Psychroserpens ponticola: one gene and its partner. The protein of the gene in region 2 interacts with the protein of the main gene of each other region in a pairwise test. Links are inferred from orthologs where the notes say so. Each region holds a gene or a part of one and is shown on either strand. Other genes may lie near its edges.

Region 1 (12,246 bases), 1.1 Mb from region 2 along the record:
TGTCATCACCTGCGTTTTGTACTTTTATTGGGTCTGAAAATCCAGATGCAAATAATTCTAATTCAATGTTTTGAGAAAAACCATATGCGCACATCATACACATAAAGTATAGGGTAATTTTTTTCATAGCTTTGTAATTTTTTAGGACTCTTTTTGCTAAAAATACAAAAAAACAAATGAATGATTAAAGAAAATTCCTATAAGGTAATGTTTTGTAGCTTGTTTGATAATGTGTTACAAACTTTTTCGAGTAATTGAAAAACATTTTGAAAATCTGAAATATCTCCATAGTAAGGATCAGGTACATGAGTAAGTTGAATTGTGTCTTCTAGTTCCAGAATGCATTTTACTTTAGCGATATCATTAGCGCCTCTCGCTAATGCAATTATGTTTTGGTAATTGGAATCGTCCATAGTGAAAATGTAATCAAATGTATCAAAATCTGACACTTTGAATTGTCTGCCACGTTGGTTTGAAATGTCAATTCCATTAGATTTTGCAACTGCTATTGAACGATGATCTGGAGAATCTCCAACATGATAGTTTGCAGTTCCAGCAGAATCTATATAAAATTGATCAGAAGGTAATTTTGATTCTAATATACCATGAGCTAATGGTGAACGACAAATATTGCCTAAACAAACCATTAAAATACTAGTCATAAGAGAATTTATAAAGAAAGTTTTTTAGAAAGATCTTCTACATACTTTCTAAATTGTTTGTCGGTAGATGATAAGTTGTCTACAGTTTTACATGCATGAAGAACTGTAGCATGATCTCGCTTACCAATTTGAGAACCTATACTTGCTAATGAAGCTTTTGTGTATTTTTTAGCAAAAAACATTGCTAGCTGTCTTGCTTGAACAATATGACGTTTTCTTGTTTTAGATTGTAAAGTGCTAACATCCATTTGGAAATAATCTGACACGACTTTTTGGATGTAATCGATAGAAACTTCTCGTTTAGTGTTTTTAACGAATTTTTCAACAATCTCTTTAGCAAGATTAACAGTGATTTCCTTTTTGTTGAATGATGATTGTGCGATTAATGAAATGATAGCGCCTTCAAGTTCACGAACATTTGTTTTTATATGCTTTGCAACATACTCGATAATATCATCAGGCATTTCAACACCATCACGATATAATTTGTTTTTTAAAATTGAAACTCTAGTTTCAAAGTCAGGGCTTTGTAATTCTGCAGAAAGTCCCCATTTAAAACGAGATAATAAGCGTTGCTCAATATCTTGCATGTCAACTGGAGCTTTGTCACTCGTTAATATGACCTGTTTTCCGTTTTGATGTAAATGGTTGAAAATATGGAAGAATACATCTTGGGTTCCAGATTTTCCAGAAAGAAACTGAACATCATCAATAATTAAGACATCTATAATTTGATAGAAGTGTATAAAATCATTCCTATTATTCTTTTTTACAGAATCAATATATTGCTGTGTGAATTTTTCAGCAGAAATATAAAGGACTGTTTTTTCAGGATACTTATCTTTAATGTCAACACCAATAGCATGTGCTAAATGTGTTTTTCCTAAACCAACACCACCAAAAATCAATAACGGATTAAATGAAGTGCCACCAGGTTTGTTAGCAACAGCTAAACCAGCGTTTCTTGCTAATCTGTTAGAATCTCCTTCTAGGAAATTTTCAAAACTATAATTCGGATTGAGTTGAGATTCGATCTTAACGTTTCTAATTCCAGGAATTATAAATGGATTTTTGAGTTCAGGATTTTTATTATTAAGTGGAACATCAACATCTTGAGATTTCATAGCTCCACGATTTGAACTTGGAATCTTTTCCGTAAATGGTTGTTTGTTACCATACGTATTTTCCATTTTGATAACATAAACTAATTTTGCTGTTTCTCCTAATTCTTTAGTTAAAGCTACTTTAAGAATTTTTACATAATGTTCTTCAAGCCACTCGTAGAAAAATTTACTTGGTACTTGAATGTTCAAAGCATTATCAGAAAGTTTAACTGCTACTATAGGCTCAAACCATGTTTTATAGGCTTGAGGTTGAATATTGTCTTTTATAAAAGACAGACAGTTAGTCCAAACCGATTGCGCAGTTACATCCATTCTCTAAGTGTAATTTTTGTGTTGTTAGTTAGTTAGCAAAAAAAAGAGAAATTCGAGTTTCTCTGTGTTGATTTTTACATGGCAAATATGTGAACAAATTATTTAATAAAAAAATCAAAATGTGTTGATTTTCTAGAATTTTTTCCTCATGTTTAAATCGATTCGAATTTACAAAAAAAATATCAATAACGATGTCCAATTTAACTAAACCCGATGAAATACAATTTAGAGTCCGTTATGGCGAAACTGATCAAATGGGAGTTGTTTATCATGGTAATTATGCGCAATATTTTGAAATAGGCAGAACAGAGTGGTTGCGTAAAATGGGGTTTTCTTATAAACAAATGGAAGAAGATGGAATTATGTTGCCAGTTGTTAGTTTGTCTATAAAATACAAAAAGTCAGCGTGTTATGATGATCTCATTAAAGTGAAAACTAAACTCGTAAAAAAACCAACGGCTAAAATTGAATTTGATTATGAAATTCTAAATGAAAAAGACGAAGTTTTAACAACTGGAAATTCTGTTTTAGTATTTATGGATATTAATAAGAATCGACCTACAAGATGTCCAGACTATATTTTAGACCAACTGCTAATTTAATCGTTTAAAGTTTTGATTTCAATTTCATAAAGTCTGTCAAATATTTCAAATATGGAAGTTGCTTCTTTTAACCTTACAGAAATGATTAGTTCACAACTTAATTCTAAAGTTTGATTTATGACATTTAGATTTTTTTCTTTTACTATACGCATCACTTTATTCATGTTTTTGTAATCAAAAGTAATTGCATATTCAAAGTTAATTGTTTTTGAAATTATTTTTGAGGCTTCTAAAGCCATTTGTGCGCTAGTTCTGTATGCGTTTATAAGTCCGCTAACACCTAATTTTACACCACCAAAATATCTTACCACAACAATAAGAACATTTGTAACTTCAAACGATTGTATTTGTCCATAAATTGGCATTCCTGCACTATTATTAGGTTCACCATCATCATTAGCTCTATACGTGTAGTCTTTTTTTGATTTTCCGATTTGATAGGCATAACACCAATGTCTAGCTTGATGATGTTCTTTTTTTAGTGTTTCTAAGTGTGATTTAACGTCTTCTTCAGTAGTTACAGGAAACGCATAACCAAAAAATTTACTATTCTTATCTTTGAAAAGTACTTCAGGTGATGCTTTGGTAATTGTTTTGTAAATATCTTTTTCGGTCATTAAGACAAAGTTACTAATACAATTGAAATTAGAGCCAATATGATTCCAAACCAATTTGTTTTTGATATAGTTTCTCTAAAAACCATAAGCCCTAAGAGTGTTGATACCATTACAATAGCTACATTGTTCACTGTGAATATTGTAGAGCTTTCTAGGCTTTCGTGATTGAGAGCTTTTAATAAATAATAAATAGAAAAGTAATTCACAATTCCTAAAATACTACCTGCAATAATGGTTCTTAATTGAATTTGTCCAGGTTTCTTAATGTATTTATATATAAGGATAAATGATCCAATAATAAAAGCAAAAGCGAATATGGTTGCTGAAAAAATAGGGATTCCATTTTCTGAAACATAGGTGGTTTCAAGATACTTTATTGAGGTGTCAATAACTCCTGAGCCAAAAAACAATAATATTGGTAGCAGTAAACCTTTTGCAAAATTGCTTGTAGTTTTGGGTCTAACAGAAGTGAGATATACAGCAATTAGTGCGAAAATTATTCCAATAATTTTTTGAAACCCAACTCCTTCATTATAGGCATAAACTCCAAAAATCACTGGTATAATGACACTCATTTTTGAAGCTACAGATACCACTGAAATCCCGTTGCGTTGAGCCGTTAGCGCCATGACATTAAAGACTGCAATAAATAAAAAGGCGAGACCAATTGCACCAAATAACCATTGCGATTCTAAAATGCTTTTTACGTTTAAAGGTTCATCATAACTCCAGATTCCAAATAGGCAAGCAGTGAAATAATTCACAACAATCGCCTGAAATGTATTGATGTTGAATCTATCTAAGAGTTTAAAAATGATAAATAAAAGGGTAGAAGCAGTTATGCTTAAAAGTAGATATATCAAAACAAGTCTTCTTTAATGGAGAATAAATCTATAACATTTTCTTTAGTTTCATCAATATTCCAAATATGAATTCCTAAAGCAGCAGCAGCATCAGTATTGTCTTTTGTGTCGTCGATAAACAAGCATTCATCTGCTTTTAGTTTATTTTGATTTAAAACAAACTGATAAATATCTTGGTTAGGTTTTCTTAAATTTATGTCATGAGATAAATAGAATTGATCAAAACAAGCTTTGAATTCCTCATAAAACGAAACATGTTCTTTAATCCAATTAATATGAATTTCGTTAGTATTACTTAACAAAATAAGTTTGTGTTTCTGTTCTTTTTTTAAGTTTTTAAGGAATGTTAAGCGTTCTTCAGGGAAATCTTTTAGGATGAAATTCCATGCATCTAAAATGTCTTTCTTTGAAAGCTTAGGAAAATTATCAGTATAGAATTCTATAAATTCATCTGAAGAGATTAAACCTTGTTCGTATAAGGTATTAATTGCTATAAGATCTTCAGGTAGTTCGTTTAATTGAAATAATGTGAGTGCATTTTGCATTGCACCTTCTTTATCTAAATTGATGAACACATCTCCAAAGTCGAATATGATTGTTTTAATTTTCATTTTTAAATTCTGTCAGGTCGAGCGCAGTCGAGACCTAATTATTATTGTCAGATTAAGATCTCTCGATTGCGCTCGAGATGACTATTAGAAGTGAGATTTATATAATGCTTCAATGAATCATCTAAAATATGATCTTCAGAAATTAATTCTCCCGAAAATTGAGGTGCTTTTGTTCCAGCTTTAAAAATGGAAGTCCCTTTAAAAACTCGAGCTTCATCCCAAAGGTTTTCATCTATAAAGGTTTGAAGTGTCTGTGCTCCACCTTCAATAATGACTGAATTGATATTTTTTGAATATAAAAATGTGCAAATTTCATGTCCTAAGGGTTTGTTGAAATCTACTTCTTTTTTAGAAATGATGATGGTCTCAGCTTCTGTATTAAAGACTGAAAAATCTTTAGGAAGTGTATTGTTTTTGTCAATTACAATTCTAATCGGGTTATTTCCTGTCCAATTTCTTACTGTTAAACTCGGATTATCTTCTAAAGCAGTATGGGTTCCAACTAAAATAGCTTGTTCTTCAGCTCGCCATTTATGGACCAATTGTTTTGAGTAGGTATTGGTAATCCAAACCGGTTCTTTTTTGTCTTTTGTTGCTGGAGCAATAAAACCATCACTCGTTTCTGCCCATTTCAAAATAATATAAGGTCGTTTTTTATTGTGAAATGTAAAAAACCGCTTGTGATGTGATTTGCATTCTACTTCTAAAATTCCTACTGTAACATGGCAACCAGATGCTTTAAGTTTTGCGATGCCTTTTCCAGCGACTTGCGGATTGTCATCGACACAACCAATCACGACATTTGGAATTTGATGCTTAATAATCAAATCTGAACATGGAGGCGTTTTTCCAATATGCGAACAAGGTTCAAGCGTCACATATAAGGTCGCTTGTTTGAGTATCTCTTTGTCTTTAACCGAATTGATGGCATTCACTTCTGCATGATTGCCACCATAAGCACTTGTGGAACCTTCGCCAATAATTTTGCCATCATAAACAATTATGCTGCCAACCATCGGATTAGGAGCTGTTATGCCTAAACCTTGTTTTGCGATGTCTATACAGCGTTTAATATATGTTTCGTGAGTGGTCAATTAGAATTTTATTTTAACATCTTCAGTTTCGTCAACCGTATAGGTATGCGAAAAGCCTAAAACTTTATATTTTATATCTCCTTTATATTGCACTTTCATTTTTTTGTTGAATAAACTTCCTAGTAAACCACTTAAATTTTTATCACTAAACAAACTATCTGTTGGAACATCAGCTCTAAGCGGAATTGAAAATTCTTTTTTTGCTGGAACTTTAAAAGATTCTGTAGATACTGAAGCCATTTCATTACCATTTACAATTACTTTTATTCCGTCAGTTTTTAATTCGCCTCCAATATCATTTGGATTCATAAATAAAGCATCAGCAGTTAAAGTAATCGTTTTGCTTGTGGATTCTAAAACTTTAATATTTTCAACACGTAAAAATTTAGGCTTTTCTTTAACCGAACAGGATATAAAAGTGAAGACTAATGTTGATAAGATTATAAGTTTCTTCATATTAGTGTTTTTAGATTTGTACTATCTTCACAGCGCAAAAATAGATTATTAAAGTGAGCAAAGATACTATTGTTATACGAGAAATCCGTCCAGAAGACAACCCGCAAATTGAAGCTGTTATAAAAGGTTGTTTTCCAGAATTTAAAATTCCATTAAAAGGCACAGCTTATGAAGATGCCGAAACACCTTTAATGTACGAATCTTATCAAGGTGATAAAGAAGTGTATTATGTTGTTGCCAGTAGCACTGAAGTTTTTGGAGGAGCTGGAATAAAACAATTGAAAAATTTTGATGGAAATGTTTGCGAGTTACAAAAGATGTATTTTTCGCCAAAAGTACGCGGAAAAGGCTTTGGTAGAAAGATGTTTGAAGCCTGTTTGAAAGCTGCAAAAGACTTCGAATTTGAAACCTGTTATCTCGAATCGGCTTTACAATTAAAAGCTGCGATTCATATTTATGAAGACTACGGATTTGAGCATAGAGAAGAGCCTTTAGGAAATACAGGTCATTATTCATGTGGTGTTTGGATGATGAAAAATTTATAATTTTTAATTAACTGTCAGGTCAAGCGCAGTCGAGACCTATTTTAAACTTAAGATTTGGTTTTAAAAGATATTCTAAACAATTATCACACGGAATTAGATGCATTATATGGTAAAGATGAAGTCAATTCATTCTTTGGTATTTTAATGGAACACTACTTAGAATCAAAACGAATTCAATTGGTCTTAAATCCTGAATATAACATAACAGCTAAACAAGGCATATTGTTTTTAAATGCGTTATCAGATTTAAAGAACCATAAACCCATACAATATGTTATAGGTGAAACCGAATTTTATGGGTTGTCCTTTAAAGTCAATAAGCATACTTTAATTCCGAGACCAGAAACCGAAGAATTAGTAACTTTTATTTTGGAAGATGTCACTTCGAACACTGTAGAAAAGTCTTTAAATATCCTTGATATCGGAACTGGAACAGGTTGTATTGCTATTTCATTAGCTAAAAACTTAGCTAAAGCAAATGTTTCAGCTCTAGATGTTTCTAAAGAAGCTTTAAGCATTGCTGAGCAGAATTCAGAATTGAATAAAGTAGTAGTCGGCTTTATTCATGATGATATTTTAAATCCAAGTCATGCTAAACTGATTTCAGTATCTCATAAATTTGACATCATTGTATCTAATCCACCTTACGTTCGCAATTTAGAAAAAGAAGAAATCAAGCCTAATGTTCTGGACAACGAGCCGCATTTAGCTTTATTTGTTGAAGATGATAATCCGTTACAGTTTTATAAAGTCATTTGTGAATTTGCGCAATTAAATCTTAAGGATAAAGGAGCTTTGTATCTGGAAATTAATGAATATTTAGGCGAAGATATGATTCAGCTTCTTAATGATTTTGGTTTCAAATCGATTGAACTGAAAACGGATATATTTGGTAAAGACCGAATGATAAAAGGGATAAAATAACTTGAATAAAAAGCTGATAAAAAGTAAGTGAATCACAATTATTCTGACATTCATTTTAGTATATTAGATGCTTTGAATTTAAAGTAGAAATACAACTTTTCACAACGATTTTTAATGAGTATAGCAGCACAAATCCAATCGCTTCGCAATGAACTACGCGAGCATAATTATAATTATTACGTACTAGATAATCCAACAATTAGCGATTATGACTTTGATATAAAACTAAAGGAACTTCAGACTTTAGAGGAAGCACATCCAGAGTTTTATGACGCTAATTCGCCTACTTTAAGAGTTGGAGGAGAAGTGACTAAGAATTTTCAAACGGTTGAGCATGAGCATCGAATGTATTCCTTAGATAATTCATATTCGAAAGACGACTTATTAGATTGGGAAAAACGGATTGAAAAAATAGTAGATGGAACGGTTGAATTTGTTTGTGAGCTAAAATACGATGGTGCTTCTATAAGTTTAACTTACGAGAATGGAAGTTTAGTAAGAGCTGTAACTAGAGGAGATGGAACACAAGGTGATGATGTGACTGCAAATGTGAAAACGATTAAATCTGTGCCTTTACAATTAAAAGGCAATTATCCTAAAAAGTTTGATATTCGAGGAGAAATTGTATTGCCTTTTGAAGGGTTTCATAAAATGAATGAAGAACGACTTGAAGCAGGAGAAGAGTTATACCGAAATCCGAGAAATACAGCATCTGGAAGTTTGAAATTACAAGACAGTGCTGAAGTAGCAAAACGCCCTTTAGAATGTTTGCTTTACAATATTAAAGGTAGGAATTTAGGATTTGCAACTCAATTTGAAAGTTTAGACAACGCTAGACAAATGGGATTTAAAGTTCCTGAAGCTTCAAAACTAGCGACGTCTGTTGATGACGTTATTGAGTTTGTTGAATATTGGGATGTGCATCGTCATGATTTGCCATATGAAACAGATGGTGTGGTCATTAAAGTAAATAATTTACAACAACAAGAAGAGCTAGGTTATACTGCGAAAGCACCACGTTGGGCAATGGCTTATAAGTTTAAAGCAGAACAAGTCTCTACGCGATTGAATGAGATTACATATCAAGTAGGTCGTACTGGAGCAATTACACCAGTTGCTAATTTAGAACCTGTAGAATTGGCTGGTACTACAGTCAAACGAGCATCATTGCATAATGCAGATCAAATAGAAAAACTAGACATTAGAGAAGGAGATGAGGTCTTTGTTGAAAAAGGAGGAGAAATTATTCCGAAGATTATAGCCGTAGATTTAAGTAAGCGTCCATCTAACTCTCAGCCTACGAAATACATTACGCATTGCCCAGAATGTCACACAGAATTAGTTCGTGAGGAAGGCGATGCAAAGCATTATTGTCCAAATTATAATGGTTGTAATCCACAAATTATTGGTCGTATTCAGCATTATATTTCTAGGAAAGCAATGGATATTGAAGGTTTAGGAGGAGAAACAGTTGCGCTTTTAGTAAATGAGGGCTTGATTTTAAACTATTCAGATTTATATCTTTTAACAAAAGAAGATATCTTGCCTTTAGAACGTATGGCAGAAAAAAGTGCTGAAAATCTAATCAATGGCATTGAAGCTTCAAAACAAATTCCGTTTGAACGTGTTTTATTCGCATTAGGAATTAGATATGTTGGAGAAACTGTGGCTAAGAAGCTAGCTAAGCATTATAAAAATATCGATGCCATAGCTAATGCTTCAAATGAAGATTTAGTTGCTGTTGATGAAATAGGTGAACGGATTGCTCAGAGTGTAGTTGAGTTCTTTTCTTCTGAATCTAATTTGGTGTTTATTGATAAACTCAGAGTATTTGGATTACAGCTTGAATTATCTGCTGAAAAACTAGCCAATCAAACAGACAAACTAAAAGGTCTATCCATAGTAGTCTCCGGAGTATTTGTCTCTCTGAGTCGAACAGAGCTTAAAAAGCTAATTGAAGATAATGGAGGGAAGGTGTCTTCTTCAATTTCATCTAAAACTAATTATTTGATTGCTGGTGATAAAATGGGGCCAAGTAAGCGAACAAAAGCAGAATCTTTAGAAATTCCAATCATCTCTGAAAATGATTTTTTATTAATGATTAAGTAAATTCTTACTTTTAAATGTATCTTATCGATTAAATAAGATTTTAAACGTTTAATATCAAGTTATTTTTATATTTGCTTCATTAATAATGAGATAATAATATGCAGATAGGGAAATTTTTAGGAGCGCTTACTTTAGTTCTTAGTTTGTTTTTTCTTGGATTACAGTTCAAGGGTCTTGAAGTTGAGGCTGCTGGAGTGAGAGCTTTAACTATTGTTATGCTGACTGCCTTATATGTAATTAGAATAAAAAATAGACATCCTCTTTTCTTATCCTTTTTAATAGTCTTCGTTTTAGCTGAAGTATTTAATTACTTTACATGGGTAGTTGACTTAGATATAGCTGAAGAAATAGACTATTATTATTATATAGGGAATACCCTTTATATATTGTCTTACTTGTTTTTAGTAGCTAGAATTACAGTTGGAATGAACATGAAAAGAATAGTTGTTAAATTTCCAATTCAAATTGTTTTGTTATTTGTACTCAGTTTATTTTTTGTGTATTTCGTTTCAGATACAGCTAAAAAAGAATTTAATACTAATGAATACTACTTGGAGTTATTTTATAACGCAGTAATTATGCTATTAATGGCATTAGCGCTTATAAATTATATGTCTAAAGATGATAAAAAATCGATGAACTTACTTCTTGGGACTATTTGTATTATGTTTTCTGAAGTCATTCAGCTTGCTTACTTTTATATTGCAGAATTTAATTTACTTAATGTTCTGTGCTCTTTGTTTTTAGTGTTTGCTTTTCTGTTCTTTTATTTACAATCACGTCTAGAAAATAGACAAATAGTAGATTATAGTCAACAGGATGTTGATATACCTGTTTCAGATTAAAGTCGTTTGCCAATTATTGGAATGTCTTTTCTGTAACTATATAGTATAATCCCAGAAAGTATAAAAGTTACTATAGCTGTACCAAACAAAACACCACCATCACCATGTATTTCGATTCCTAATTTTGTGAGATGCATCATAATTGCACCTCCAATAATTCCTAGTGTTAATATTGCTCCAGTCCAAGCAGTTTTTCTAAAAAAAAGTAAAATACCAGCAATAAGTTCTGCAATTCCAATACCAATTCTACCAATAGGTTCTAATCCTACTTTGGTGAAAATGTAAACACTATCAGGATGAGCAGAAAACTTAAATCTCAACGTTTGAATCAAAATTATTGCAACTATTATTCTTAAAACTAATGGAAAATATTTTTTCATGCTAATTATGATTTAATGATTAGACGTAACATTTCAAAAAAACTACAAAAACAGGTTGAAATCATCATTATAATCGATAAAATACGTATAAATACCGTTTAACTACATGTTTTTTTGTATGTTTGCTTACCTACTTATTAGAAATATCATGAAAAAAGCCCGTAAATTTAAACCAAATTTGATTATGGTTCTTGTTCTTGTAGTCATTGTTTTGTGTTCTGCAGTAGCAACTTATTTCAATTCTATAATGGTGCCTAAAACGGTCAAGCTTATTACTGTTACCATTTTGATGACTTTCTATTTTTGTCAATTGAATACAATGGCGAATGTGTTTTTAACTACGTTTTTAATATTTTTTATAGGAGATGCTTTTGCAGTGTTTAGTTTTGGTGAGATCATGCTAAAACTCTCTAAAAGCATGTATATTGGAGCTTATTTATTGCTAATTTTTATATTGCTTGGAAAGCTTAAAAAAATAAAATTTGATAGCCTAGTATCTGTCTATTTAATCCTCGTATTATTACTAAATTCTTATTTTTTATATGTGCTTTTCGAGGTTGCAAAAGAAAATTTTGTAGACGAAGTAAATTTAGTGTTGTATGTATTTCATGGAATAACTTTAATAGCATTGACTTATCTTTCTTTTGCTGTCTATTTAAGTAAAGAGACTGGGCAATCCATCACTTTTTTATTAATGGTATTTTGTTTTGTTTTTGCTGATGTTTTAGATTATATCAATACGTTATATATCTATTATTGGTTGTTTGAAGTCTTTGAAAGAACGCTTCATATAAGCGGCTTGTTTCTGTTGTATAAGTATGTTTATGATCACCATACTATGGTGAATGAAGATGAGAAAATGAAGTTTAGCGATTATTTTGTGCAAACAACTCAGGAATTGCGTGATATTAGAGTTGATGGAGTATTAGATTAAATGAATCATTGTTTTAAACAATAATTGATGTGCCATTAGCTGATTTATTTTTATTAGAATCAAAATAGAAATCAATTTTACCTAAATTAATTCCGTAGCAACCAACTTGATTTACTAGCGTTTTTTTGCCATTTTTATTTTTTACAACAGTTGGTTTGTCTAAGAATG
Region 2 (12,963 bases):
GGTTCGTCTTCAACTATATATATAGATTTCATATTATAATATATCACTTTCGTTTAAAACTATACTCACTTTTGTACCTTTTGGATCTGTATTTTGTAACGACTCGAAACTAATTTTTCCGTTTATTTTTTCTGACAAATCTCTGACTAAGGATAAGCCAAGTGTATCTTTTTTATCGCTACCTTCTGAAATACCATTGCCATTATCAATAACTTCTAAAACAACATCGTCATTGTTTTTTTTCAATGAAATTTCGATATAGCTATTGGTTTGTTCATCTGAAAAGGCATACTTCAAACTATTAGTAACCAGTTCATTAATAATTAAACCTAATGATGTCACTACTTCAATATCCATAATTATAGGTTCGACCATTAGCTTTTTTTCGATATTCGGAAGACTATAAGATGACAAAATATCAGTCATTAAAGCTGTGATATAATCTTTACAATCTATTCCAGACGTGTGATCTTGCTTATATAATTTTTGATGCAAAACAGCCATAGAATTAATTCTGTTTTGTGTTTCTTGCAATGCTTTTGAAGCGGCTTTATCTTTTATAGTGGATGATTGTAAGAACAGTAATCCAGACACAATCTGAAAACTATTTTTAACACGATGGTGCGTTTCTTTAAGCAGCATGTTTTTTTCGCCAACAGTTTTTTCTAACAAGTTTTTTTGAGTTGCCAACAATTTACTTTTAGACCGGTTTTTTGAATATAAAAATGTTAGTAACGATGCGATAATCAAACCTATTATTGCAAAAGACAAGTACAATTTACGCTGTTTCTCATTTTTTTCTGCTTCAAGTTTTTGTAAATCTTGTTCAACTTTAAATGCATATTCCATTTCGAGTTGGGTTTGCTTTTTTATATTTTTCTCATTGAAAAGTGAGTCCTTGGCTTTGAGGTAATCTTCATGATTAATGAGTGAGGCTTCAATCAAATTTAGTTGTTTATTGGTTTTATATAAACAGTTACAAGCATTCATATACGCTTCTAAATCGCTTTGTTCTTTTGCTAATTTTTTTGAAGATTCACAATCACTTTTTGCGTTGAGATAGTCTTTTTGTTCTAAAAACAATTCTCCTCTATAATTTAATGCTAAGGCAAGTTTACCATCAAGTTGATTATCGACATAATAATCATGAGCATTATTTAGAAACTGTAATGCTTTAACATATTCACCATTTTTTGAATAAGCAAGACCAATTTTTAAATCGGAATTAGCAATTAATCTGGGATGTGCTTTTCCTTCAATTTTTAATTCTTTTCCTCGCTCTGATGCACTTATAGCTTCATTAATATGTCCTGAATTTAAAAATGACTCGCCTTTATTAGAAATAATTACACCAGCATTTACAATAGCGTTAAGCTTTAAAGCAGCTTCATAGGCATTATCGTAATAAATGAAAGCCTTTTCATAATCTTCCATTTGATTATAAAAATTTGCTAAAGAATTATTTAACACTAAATTCTGACCTTTAAATTGATATTTTTCAGCTTCAGTAAAAGTCAAAGTATCTATCTTATCCATTAAGTTTTTTGATTCTAGCATTGTAGAAATTGCTAAAACAACATTTCCTTTTTTTCGATAAATAGTGCCTTTTGAATTTAGAATTTTGGCTTGCAAAAAATGGAAATCTCCATCTTTTAAATAATCATTAGCCTTTTCATTATATATTAATGCGGAATCTAATTCAGAATTGAAGTAATAATAGTTTCCAAGTGAATAATACGATTGCGCTAAAAATTCTTTTTGATTTAAATCGGTTGAAATTTCTAAAGCTTTATCAAGTAACTTTTTGGTGTCAGTAACATATCTATATTTTCCAGCAAATCCAGTTAAATTACTAATTCGTTCTTGATTCGTTTGTAGTTTATCTAAATTCTGAATTATGGAATCTGCCGCTTTATTTAGTTTATTTGTTTCTTGTTGTGAAAACAAAAACAAAGAAAAACTAAGCGTAAAAATTAGCGATATCTTATACTTCAAAATGACTTAAATGGTTAGTGGTTATTAAAATTAATGATTTTAAATTACTGCGTCATATAAAATTACACAAATAACAACGATGGACATTATCAAAAAAAGGAAGCACCTCTTATTTCTAAGTAAAGTAATGGTTTTTTAAAGTGGAGTTATATATAAATAAAAAAGCACCCAAATTGGATGCTTTCATATATAATTGATTCTGTTTAATCTCTAGACATAAAAATACTTAGTATGTACCAAAATAGCAACATTAATGATGCAAATAAGCCTAAGGCAGCAGGTATATAATCTTCGGTAGTATATTTATTTATCAAATTAGAGGTTTGATATAAGATAGATCCACCAGCTAATAAACACATGGCAACAGAAAACCATAAGCCGAGATTAAATCCGAAAAGCGTTCCTGCAATAATTAAACCTATAGCAATAAAAAAACCTATTGTTAATCCTGTTTTCAAAAACGAAAAATCTTTCTTCGTTAGAAACACAACTGCCGACAATCCTGTAAATAACGCTAAAGTCACAATAGCAGCCTGATTTAAAATCTCAGGACCAGATTCCATATAGAATGCAGCAATATAAATAAGTGGTACAAAAATAAAAGCTTCGGCTAAAATGTAAAGTCCGTAAGCTAAATACTGAGTGCCTTTATTTGGTGAATTTAATGCCATTCGTTCAGCGTAATTGGTAGCAAACATAAATCCACCAAGCATGATTAACCAACGATACCCTTCAGTCATTGATAATGCAAAATCAACTATGGTTTCACTTTGCAATAACAAATATTCAAAGAGGATAAAAACGAGTACACCTCCAGCGACATGGCTATACGTTTTTTTATAAAATGCGACACGATCTACTTCAGATAGTTCATTGAGTAAGACACGTTCTTGAATTTGATGTTCCATAACTATATTGTTTCATTAGAAAATGAATGTAAGAAAAAAGTCGGAGAATTAATGTATTCGACCTTAATAATTGGTTAAATATACTGTGTGAGTTACTTTCGGAAATACTCATTTTAAAAAAATGTCATCGTAATATTGCAATATTACGATGACATTGAAAAACAAAAAACCAAATAATGTTTTTTACATTATTTGGTTTTTATATAATATTAATCTCGACCTCCAAACACTTGAAGTGCCCAATACAATAATGAAGCAAGTGCTCCAATTGCGGCAACTAAATAGGTTCTTGCTGCCCATTTCAAGGCATCTTCAGAACCTTTATATTCTTCTGGTGTAACCATGTTTTTTGCTTTCAACCAAGCAAGTGCTCTATTGCTTGCATCATATTCGACTGGCAAGGTTATAAAACTGAATAAGGTTGCAAATCCCATAAATACTAAACCAGCAACAGCGACCCAATAACCCATTCCAACACCAGCAGCAGCTCCAAGAACTAAACCACCAATAACTAACCATTGAGACATTCCAGAAGTGACACTAACAATTGGTACTAAAGCTGAACGCATTCCTAATGCACTGTAAGCAGTTGCATGTTGAACGGCATGACCAACCTCGTGAGCTGCTACAGCTGCTGCAGCTGCATTTTTTTGATTATATACAGCTTCACTTAAGTTTACTGTTTTGTTTTTCGGATTGTAATGATCTGTTAATTGACCTGACACTGAAATCACTTCAACATCACCTATACCATTATCTGCCAGCATTTTTTCAGCAATTTCTCTTCCACTCATGCCATTTCTTAATTGCACTTTAGAATATTTGGTAAACTTTCGTTTTAATTGATTGCTCACTAACCAACTAACTAAAGCTATAGCTCCAATTAGTATATAGTATCCCATCATTCCACTCATAATATTAGTATTAAAATTTATAATTTAAAGATAACAAAAAGTGAGCCAATTTTAGTGTAGGAAATTATGTCAGTACATTTTATGACATGCTTTTTTGATTACATCGCATCAATATTCCAATTGAATGCTTCTGCAATTTCTTCATATACAATTTTACCTTTAACAATATTTAAGCCTTTTGCTAGAGTTTCATCTTGTTCACATGCTTTTTGCCATCCCAAGTTTGCAAGTCGCAATACATAAGGCAAAGTTACATTTGTAAGCGCTAAAGTTGAAGTATATGGAACTGCTCCAGGCATATTCGCCACACAATAATGAACGACATCATCAATAATATAAGTTGGATCTTCGTGAGTCGTCGCCTTGGTCGTTTCTATACAACCACCTTGATCTACAGCAACATCAACAACCACAGTTCCAGGTCGCATCTCTTTTAACATATCACGTGTAATAAGCTTTGGCGCTTTTGCTCCTTTTATCAATACACCTCCAATAATTAAATCATGATCTTTAATACGTTTTCTAATATTATACTCACTAGAAAACTCAGTAACAACGTGGTTTGGCATCACATCATTGACATATCTCAATTGTTTCATATTGATATCCATTATGGTCACATGTGCTCCTAAACCTGCTGCCATTTTAGCGGCTTGAATTCCAACAATTCCAGCACCTAAAACCAAAACTCTTCCAGGCGGAACACCAGGAACACCTCCAAGCAAAACGCCTCGTCCTTTGATTGGTTTTTCTAAATATTTAGCACCTTGTTGAATTGCCATACGTCCAGCAACTTCAGACATTGGTGTTAATAAAGGTAATGAACCATCTTTATCTTCTACAGTTTCATAAGCAATACAAACCGATTTGTTTTTAAGCATTTCCTTTGTCAAAATTTCACTTGATGCAAAATGAAAGTAGGTGAAAACGACATGTTTTGAAGTAATTAAAGGATATTCTTCTTCAATAGGTTCTTTTACTTTGACGATCATGTCGCTAGATGCATATACCTCCTGAATGGTCTCTAGAATTATTGCACCAACATCTTTATAATCTTGATCTAAAAAACCACTTCCAAAGCCTGCATTTTTTTGCACAAATACTTTGTGATTATTTTTAGTTAATTCGAAAACTCCAGCAGGAGTCATTCCAACTCTGTTTTCATTATTTTTAATTTCTTTAGGAACTCCGATGATCATAGGTTGATTTGTTTAATGGTTACCGAAAGAAAAATACGATGAAAATTTAAAGTGAACTTGTTGAATTTTCAGTTCTTGATAATTTTTATGAAATCCTCAAATTAAGGACTTTAAAATGCGAAGTTTTTAATTTTTGAAGAACTGTTCTCGATACGATTCTCCTGCGTCGAATCACTCGAACTGACGTTAATCTAATAATCAACTCACGTCTATTCGAGTGAATTGTGAAGCATGAACAATTTGTATCGAGAAGCTACTATAATTTAAATTATCATTCTGTTGCCAAAGAAACCTTATACACCCTATTGTTTTTAAATGCGACAAGCAGTTGCTCTCGATTTGACTCAAAAAAACTTGGTGCTTGTCCTAGTCTATAAAGGAAAATATATTTCTCTTCTGAAAAGCTTGAATTTGGTTCTCCTAAAAGAAAAAGGACCTCATCTTTAGTTTTATCTAGTAACATCTGTGATTCAATTATATGATCTACCATTTGATGACGTTTTGAAGGCTGAGTACTCCAAACATTTTTATCAAAACGTTCTTCAAATAAATAGATTAAGGACGTGCTTAATACAAAAGCTACAAAGAAGAACAAGCCTATCTTATCATTTCTCTTTAGCTTTTTTAGTTGTACCATTATCCTACAATATTGACAATTTTACCTGGAACAACAATTACTTTTTTAGGAGTACGACCATCTAATTGTGCTATGGTTTTTTCGTGAGCCATAACCGTTTTTTCAATATCGTCTTTACTCATGTCTAATGGTAATTCTAATGTGAAACGCATTTTGCCATTAAATGATATTGGGTAATTTTTGCTACTCTCTACCAAATGACTTGCATCAAATACTGGAAAAGCTGCTGTTGAAATCGATTCGTTGTTACCAAGTTTACTCCATAACTCTTCTGCTATATGTGGCGCGTAAGGAGATAATACTACTAATAAAGGTTCTAAAACTTCTTTACTGTTACACTTTTGAGCAGTTAACTCATTGACTGCAATCATAAATGTTGACACAGAAGTATTGAATGAAAAATTCTCAATATCGTCTTCTACTTTTTTAATGGTTTTATGAAGTGTCTTTAAGTTGTCTTTTGTAGGTTCTGTATCGTTGACATTTAAACCGTTGTCACCAACATAGAGTTTCCAAAGTTTTTTAAGGAAGCCATGCACTCCTGTAATACCAGCAGTATTCCAAGGTTTTGCTTGCTCTAATGGACCCAAAAACATTTCGTAAAGACGTAAGCTGTCGGCTCCATATTGTTTGCAAATGTTATCTGGATTGACAACGTTGTATTTGGACTTGGACATTTTTTCGACTTCACGACCTACTTTGTAAACGCCATCTTCTAAAATGAATTCGGCATCTTTAAAATCTTCTCCAAATTCTCCATCATTTTTTAATCCTTCAATATCTAACTCATCTGAAGCATTAACGTATTGAACCTTTACGTGTAATTTATCTATATTAGAAACATGAATACTAATGCTTGAAAGTGAACTATCATTTTTTTTAAATAATTCAATTTTATCTAAAACCTCTTTAGTTATATACTTATTAGAATAGTTTTCTTTAAAAAATTCATCTAACTCAATAAGTGATTTTCCTTTAAAAATATTATCCGAAACATATATTGATGGTAAAATACTCTTAATTTCATCAATATAATTTTCTTGTTTTTCGTTTTCTCCCTTTTCATAATGTCCTAAAGCACTTACGTTATACTTTACTCTATAAACAAAAGCACTAGTCCCCAAAATCATCCCTTGGTTAATCAACTTTTTAAAAGGTTCTTCAACATTCACAAACCCTCTGTCTTTCATAAACTTCACCCAAAAACGTGAGTATAATAAATGACCTGTGGCATGTTCGCTTCCACCAATGTATAAATCAACATTTTCCCAATAGTTAAGAGCCTCTTCACTTGCAAAAGCTTCGCCTCTATTGGCTGCGTCTTCCATATATCTGAAGAAATACCAAGAACTTCCTGCCCAACCTGGCATGGTGTTGAGTTCTAGTGGGTAAATTCCGTTGTCTTGAGACGTCTCGACTGCGCTCGACGAGACAGTGTGACAAAGATCATTACTGACTATTGTATTTGTATTCGTATCCCAAGCCCAAACATCTGCACGACCTAAAGGTGGTTCGCCTGTTTCGGTTGGTAAGTATTTTTCAACTTCTGGTAAGACGATAGGCAAATGCTGTTTATCAATCATTTGTGGTTTTCCATTGACATAATACACTGGAAACGGTTCGCCCCAATACCGTTGTCTAGAAAATACTGCATCACGCAATCTGTAGTTGGTTTTACCTTCGCCTTGACCCAATTGTTCTAATTCGTAAATGGCACGTTTGGTCGCTTTTTTGTAGTTCATTCCGTTTAAGAAATCACTATTCGCAATTTTCACATTGTCTTTCGCAGCAAAGGCTTCTTCAGAAATATCTACACCTTCAAAAATATTAGGAATATCAATATTAAAATGTTTCGCAAAATCGTAATCGCGTTGATCACCACAAGGCACAGACATGACTGCTCCTGTTCCGTAGCCAGCTAACACGTAATCACCAATCCAAATTGGAATGGGTTCTTTTGTAAAAGGATGCTCAGCATAAGCTCCAGTAAAAGCACCTGAAATAGTTTTTACATCAGCCATACGATCGCGTTCACTACGTTTTGCAGTGGCTTCAATATAGGCTTCAACCTCAGATTTTTGTTCATCTGTCACAATTTGTGACACGAGTTCGTGTTCTGGAGCTAAGGTCATGAATGAGACTCCGTAAATGGTATCTGGTCTTGTGGTAAAGACTTCGATTTGATGAGACGTCTCGTCTGCGCTCGACGTGACAGATGGAATAACATTGAATGTTACACTAGCTCCAACCGATTTACCAATCCAGTTACGCTGACTTTCCTTCAATGAGTCTGTCCAATCAATCGTATCTAAACCTTGAAGCAAACGTTCAGCATATGCTGAAATCCGCATACTCCATTGGGTCATTTTCTTTCGCATTACTGGATGTCCTCCACGTTCTGACACACCATTAACAATTTCGTCATTTGCTAAAACCGTTCCTAAAGCTGGACACCAGTTCACTTCAGTTTCAGCTAAATACGTTAATCTATATTTTAATAAAATCTCTTGTTGTTCTTCAGAAGAAAAAGCATTCCATTCTTCCGCAGTAAATTCATTTATATCATCATCGCAAACGACATTAACCGTTGTATTTCCTTCCGCAGAAAACTTTGAAATTAACGTATCAATGTGTTCAGCATGATTACGATCGTTGTTATACCAAGATTCAAATAATTGAATGAAAATCCATTGCGTCCATTTGTAGTATTCAGGATTAGAAGTCCTAACCTCACGAGACCAATCGAATGAAAATCCGATACGATCTAACTGTTTTCTATAGCCTTCGATCACATTTCCAGCTTTATCAACGCCGCCTTCTATATTAACTCTTGTAGTATCTGCAGGATGCTGACCCGTTTGAATTGCATATTGTTCAGCAGGCAAACCAAAACTATCATAACCTTGAGGATGCAAGACGTTAAAACCTTTATGACGTTTGTATCTCGAATAAATATCACTTGCTATATAACCTAATGGATGACCAACATGTAAACCTGCTCCACTCGGATAAGGAAACATATCTAACACATAATATTTAGGTTTATCGCTTTTATTTTCAGCTTTAAACGTTTGATTATCTTCCCAATACTTTTGCCATTTGGCTTCTATCTCGTTAAAATGATAACTCATTATTTTTCCTCAAATTTAGACCGCAAATTTAAAGGTATTACAACACAATTGAAAGTTTAAGCGTTGTAAACATTATACAAAGCGATTTCTTTTATATTTTTACATCATCAATGCCATAATTATATGAGTTCATCTTTTGACAGATATCAAAAACGAAAATTAATTACGTCTTACTTTTCAGTAGTCGTTAGTATAGCACTTGTCCTATTTTTATTAGGATGTTTAGGCTTATTGGTATTGAATGCAAAAAAAGTAGCTGATCATTTTAGAGAACAAGTTGTGGTAACAATTTATTTGAATGATTCTGCTAAGCAAGTTGAAGTTGACCAATTAGAGAATACTTTAGCAATGGCTGAATATTCAAAATCGACAGAATATGTCTCAAAAGAGCAAGCTGCCGAACTTATGAAGGCAGAAACTGGCGAAGACTTTATGGACTTTGTAGGTTATAATCCGTTGCAAAACTCAATTGATGTGTATCTGAAAGCAGATTATGTTACCAATGAAACACTTGATGGCATTACTGAAGAATTAGCGAATAAAAAGTTTATTGAAGACATCACTTACGATAATGACCTTGTAGAACTCATGAATAACAACGTTAAGAAAATTACGTTTTGGGTGTTATTACTAAGTGCTATATTTACCTTAATTGCGGTTTTATTGATTAATAGTTCGATTCGATTAGCAGTGTATTCTAAACGATTTATTATTAAAACCATGCAAATGGTTGGTGCTACTAAAACCTTTATTAGACGACCATTTGTTTTTAAAAGTGTACAATTGGGTGTGATTGGAGCCATTGTTGCTTTAATAGGAATGGGAATTGTTTTGTATTATTTAGATCTTATGTTTCCTGAATTGGAACTCATACAGAATCCTATATTAGTCGGAAGTTTATTTGTTGGTATCTTTTTATTGGGTGTATTAATTACTTGGATAAGCACGTTTATTGCGACACAACGTTTCTTGAATTTGAAAACAGATCAATTGTACTATTAATATTTAATTAAGAATTTGCACTAAAATTTCTTATATATTTACAGCATATTTTAATCATGGGAGAACAAAAACGCAAAGAATCAAGTAACAACGAATTTATATTCGGAAAGAAAAACTACAAGTTTATGCTTATTGGTTTAGGCTTTATTGCGCTTGGTTTTATTTTAATGTCTGGAGGCGGAAGCGATGATCCCAATGTATTTGATCCTTCTATATTTAGTTGGAGACGTATTCGATTGGCACCAGCTTTAGTATTAATTGGCTTCGGAATTCAGGTGTATGCCATTTTATTAAATCCAAATAAGGATTCAAAATCTTAACCATAAATTTCTTTTCTTTTTCGCTTTTCATACATCTATTTTGATACTTTTGCCACATGGATATTATTGATTCAATTGTATTAGGAATTATTCAAGGCCTTACTGAGTTTTTACCTGTATCATCTAGTGGTCACTTAGAATTAGGCAAAGCTATTCTTGGTGATGAATCCATCCCAAAAGAAAGCTTATTATTTACAGTTGTTTTACATTTTGCAACAGCTTTAAGTACTATCGTAGTCTTTAGAAAAGATATTTGGTCTATTTTAAAAGGAGTTTTAAAATTTCAATGGAATGACGATGTTCAATTTGCATCCAAAATAGCAGTATCTATGCTACCTGCTGCAATAGTTGGGTATACCTATGAAAGTGAATTATCTGAATTATTTGGTGGTAATATTAAGCTAGTAGGTTTTATGCTTATTCTAACTGCACTACTCTTATATCTAGCAGATAAAGCCAAAAACACGACTAAAAACATATCCTTTAGGAATGCCATAGTCATTGGTTTTGCTCAAGCCATTGCAATGCTTCCAGGTATTTCGCGATCTGGAGCCACGATTTCTACGTCTGTTCTACTTGGAAATGATAAAACTAAAGCTGCTCGATTTTCATTTTTAATGGTTGTTCCCTTAATCTTTGGAAAAATAGCTAAAGACATTATTGGTGGTGAACTCACTTATGATAGTGGAAATTTTACCTCATTAAGCGTTGGGTTTATTGCTGCATTTATTTCAGGATTGTTTGCTTGCACATGGATGATAAGCTTAGTAAAGAAAAGTAAACTTATCTACTTCTCTATGTACTGTGTAGTCGTTGGTTTAATCGCAATTTATATTGCTTCAACTTAAATCTATGTTTACTAAAGAAGACTACCAAGCTGGACAAGTTTTACTTATCGATAAACCATTAACATGGACGTCCTTTCAAGCCGTAAACAAATTACGATGGGAAATTAGACAAGCCTTCAATATTAAAAAAATTAAGGTTGGTCATGCAGGAACTCTAGACCCTTTAGCTACTGGATTATTGATTATTTGCACAGGGAAAATGACTAAGCAAATCAATACGTTTCAAGGTCAGGATAAAGAATATACTGGTACTTTTGTCATTGGAAGCACAACACCTTCTTATGATTTAGAAACAGAAATAGATCATACTTTTCCAACAGAACACATCACAGAAGCATTAATTCACGACACTACCAAACAATTCATTGGAAGCATTGAACAGTTTCCTCCAATCTTTTCGGCTATAAAAAAAGATGGAAAGCGGTTATATGAATTTGCAAGAGCTGGAGAAAAAGTAGACATCAAATCAAGAACCGTTAGTATTTCAGTATTTGAAATCACTAAGATTGAAGGTAATAACATAAACTTTAGAGTCGTTTGTAGCAAAGGTACTTACATTAGATCATTGGCTCACGATTTTGGTAAATCACTACAGTCTGGAGGTCACCTTTCAGTATTAAGACGGACTAAAATTGGTGATTTTCATGTTGATAATGCCATGTCTCCAGAAGATTTTATTGCTAAACTAGCTTAACTTTCAAAGTTCAATAGAACACCATTTCAATCGCTTTTAATCTAAATTAGTTATCTTAACGTATATCATATACAAACCAAAACTAAACATTAATCTATTTGAATCTCTTAGATAAACATAAAGCATTGCTTATTACACTCTTAATTTCTGGGACTGTTGTACTTGCTATGTTTAGTCTCCAGATAAAAAAAGCAGGAGAGTTTATCACGGAAAGTTATTATGAAATAGAACCTCAAACAATAGAAGAGTTAAAAGCTCTTGAAGACAAACTTCTTGCTAAAGAAGCTTCAAAAACGAATACAAATGAAGCTTTTAATGAAGACCAAGAGTTCAAAGAAATGATGCAAAATTTCAAATCGGTATCTTCTAACGACTTTGAAAAAACTACTGAAATAGATGAGAAATCTTTTGATGAAACCTCGAAAACTACAGATGATGTGATAACTTCTAATTCTGATTATAATAGCTCAAAAGCCTTTGCTGTACAAGAAAAAGAACGTCAGTCGTTTAATAAAGCTAACGATATTTTAGCTATGCATTCAAACAAAAAAAGTGATGACGACACAAAAGCTAATAGAAGTAGTAGTGTGTCATTCTCACTAAGAAATAGAAGCAAAGTAAAATTACCTCCTCCTGTTTATTTGTGCGAGGTGACTGGAAAAATAGTTGTCAATATAACTGTTGATAGCAACGGACTTGTGACAGATACTTATATTAATTCATCATCATCTTCTGACAATCAATGTTTGATTGATCACGCCATTGAATACGCTGAAAATGCAATTTTTTCATCTGATGCAACTACCAAAAGTCAGATTGGTTCAATTACCTATTATTTTAAAGGGAAAGGTTAAAGGTTTAATAATGCCATAACATCTTCAATAATGCTTTGCCCTTTATTTTTATTGTACCAACCTTGTAAATCTTCTTTAAACTCAGGCGTTAATGATCCATGTTCTGCTTTGTAAGCATTAACCATATTTGTTGCCTCTGTTGGTCTTGGCCCATAAGTATTTACAACGGCATTTGATGTATTATCAATCATAATTAACTTCGCGATTGCTCGTCCACCATTGGTTAAAAACTGATCCATCAACCCTTCATTTTCATCTCTAAAAACTAATTTTAAATCGATATTATCTGATAACTCAGCCATTTTATTCAATATTGGAATTACATGAGCTGCGTCACCACACCAACTTTCGGTAATCACAAGCCAAGTGACATGGCCTTTAAAATTTAAAACTTTGTTTTTAATCTCTTCGGATACTTTAATTGTCTTGTCCCAACGTTTCATTCGACGATCATTAAGCAT

What was found.
Region 1: the proteins of MUN68_RS15230 (region 2) and ligA interact in binary tests that used the Escherichia coli proteins (3 or more experiments, as listed by UniProt). The link is inferred for Psychroserpens ponticola from one-to-one orthologs.

Annotation. Positions count from the first base shown.
Region 1 is NZ_CP116221.1:2,370,604-2,382,849, reverse strand. Bases 7,504-10,421 are described here. They hold ligA (NAD-dependent DNA ligase LigA), read left to right. Parts: upstream 7,504-7,924; coding sequence 7,925-9,919; downstream 9,920-10,421. Other genes in these bases: MUN68_RS10630 (hypothetical protein), read left to right, coding at 10,018-10,421; prmC (peptide chain release factor N(5)-glutamine methyltransferase), read left to right, coding at 7,504-7,810. Outside these bases: MUN68_RS10690 (PQQ-dependent sugar dehydrogenase), read right to left, coding at 1-127; MUN68_RS10685 (low molecular weight protein-tyrosine-phosphatase), read right to left, coding at 198-662; chromosomal replication initiator protein DnaA, read right to left, coding at 671-2,098; MUN68_RS10675 (acyl-CoA thioesterase), read left to right, coding at 2,290-2,700; MUN68_RS10670 (IMPACT family protein), read right to left, coding at 2,697-3,317; MUN68_RS10665 (DMT family transporter), read right to left, coding at 3,317-4,180; MUN68_RS10660 (HAD family hydrolase), read right to left, coding at 4,177-4,791; bifunctional diaminohydroxyphosphoribosylaminopyrimidine deaminase/5-amino-6-(5-phosphoribosylamino)uracil reductase RibD, read right to left, coding at 4,839-5,885; MUN68_RS10650 (LEA type 2 family protein), read right to left, coding at 5,886-6,341; MUN68_RS10645 (GNAT family N-acetyltransferase), read left to right, coding at 6,395-6,886; more of prmC, read left to right, coding at 6,941-7,503; more of MUN68_RS10630, read left to right, coding at 10,422-10,764; MUN68_RS10625 (DoxX family membrane protein), read right to left, coding at 10,761-11,144; MUN68_RS10620 (hypothetical protein), read left to right, coding at 11,329-12,078; MUN68_RS10615 (bifunctional metallophosphatase/5'-nucleotidase), read right to left, coding at 12,092-12,246. UniProt on the Escherichia coli protein: DNA ligase that catalyzes the formation of phosphodiester linkages between 5'-phosphoryl and 3'-hydroxyl groups in double-stranded DNA using NAD as a coenzyme and as the energy source for the reaction.
Region 2 is NZ_CP116221.1:3,442,575-3,455,537, forward strand. The notes cover bases 5,453-9,087. They hold MUN68_RS15230 (leucine--tRNA ligase), read right to left. Parts: upstream 8,785-9,087; coding sequence 5,653-8,784; downstream 5,453-5,652. Other genes in these bases: MUN68_RS15225 (hypothetical protein), read right to left, coding at 5,453-5,653; MUN68_RS15235 (cell division protein FtsX), read left to right, coding at 8,908-9,087. In the rest of the region: MUN68_RS15200 (LytR/AlgR family response regulator transcription factor), read right to left, coding at 1-32; MUN68_RS15205 (tetratricopeptide repeat-containing sensor histidine kinase), read right to left, coding at 34-1,995; MUN68_RS15210 (Bax inhibitor-1/YccA family protein), read right to left, coding at 2,199-2,903; MUN68_RS15215 (zinc metallopeptidase), read right to left, coding at 3,113-3,808; ald (alanine dehydrogenase), read right to left, coding at 3,916-5,016; more of MUN68_RS15225, read right to left, coding at 5,288-5,452; more of MUN68_RS15235, read left to right, coding at 9,088-9,786; MUN68_RS15240 (DUF3098 domain-containing protein), read left to right, coding at 9,843-10,106; MUN68_RS15245 (undecaprenyl-diphosphate phosphatase), read left to right, coding at 10,163-10,954; tRNA pseudouridine(55) synthase TruB, read left to right, coding at 10,959-11,648; MUN68_RS15255 (hypothetical protein), read left to right, coding at 11,747-12,502; MUN68_RS15260 (thioredoxin family protein), read right to left, coding at 12,499-12,963.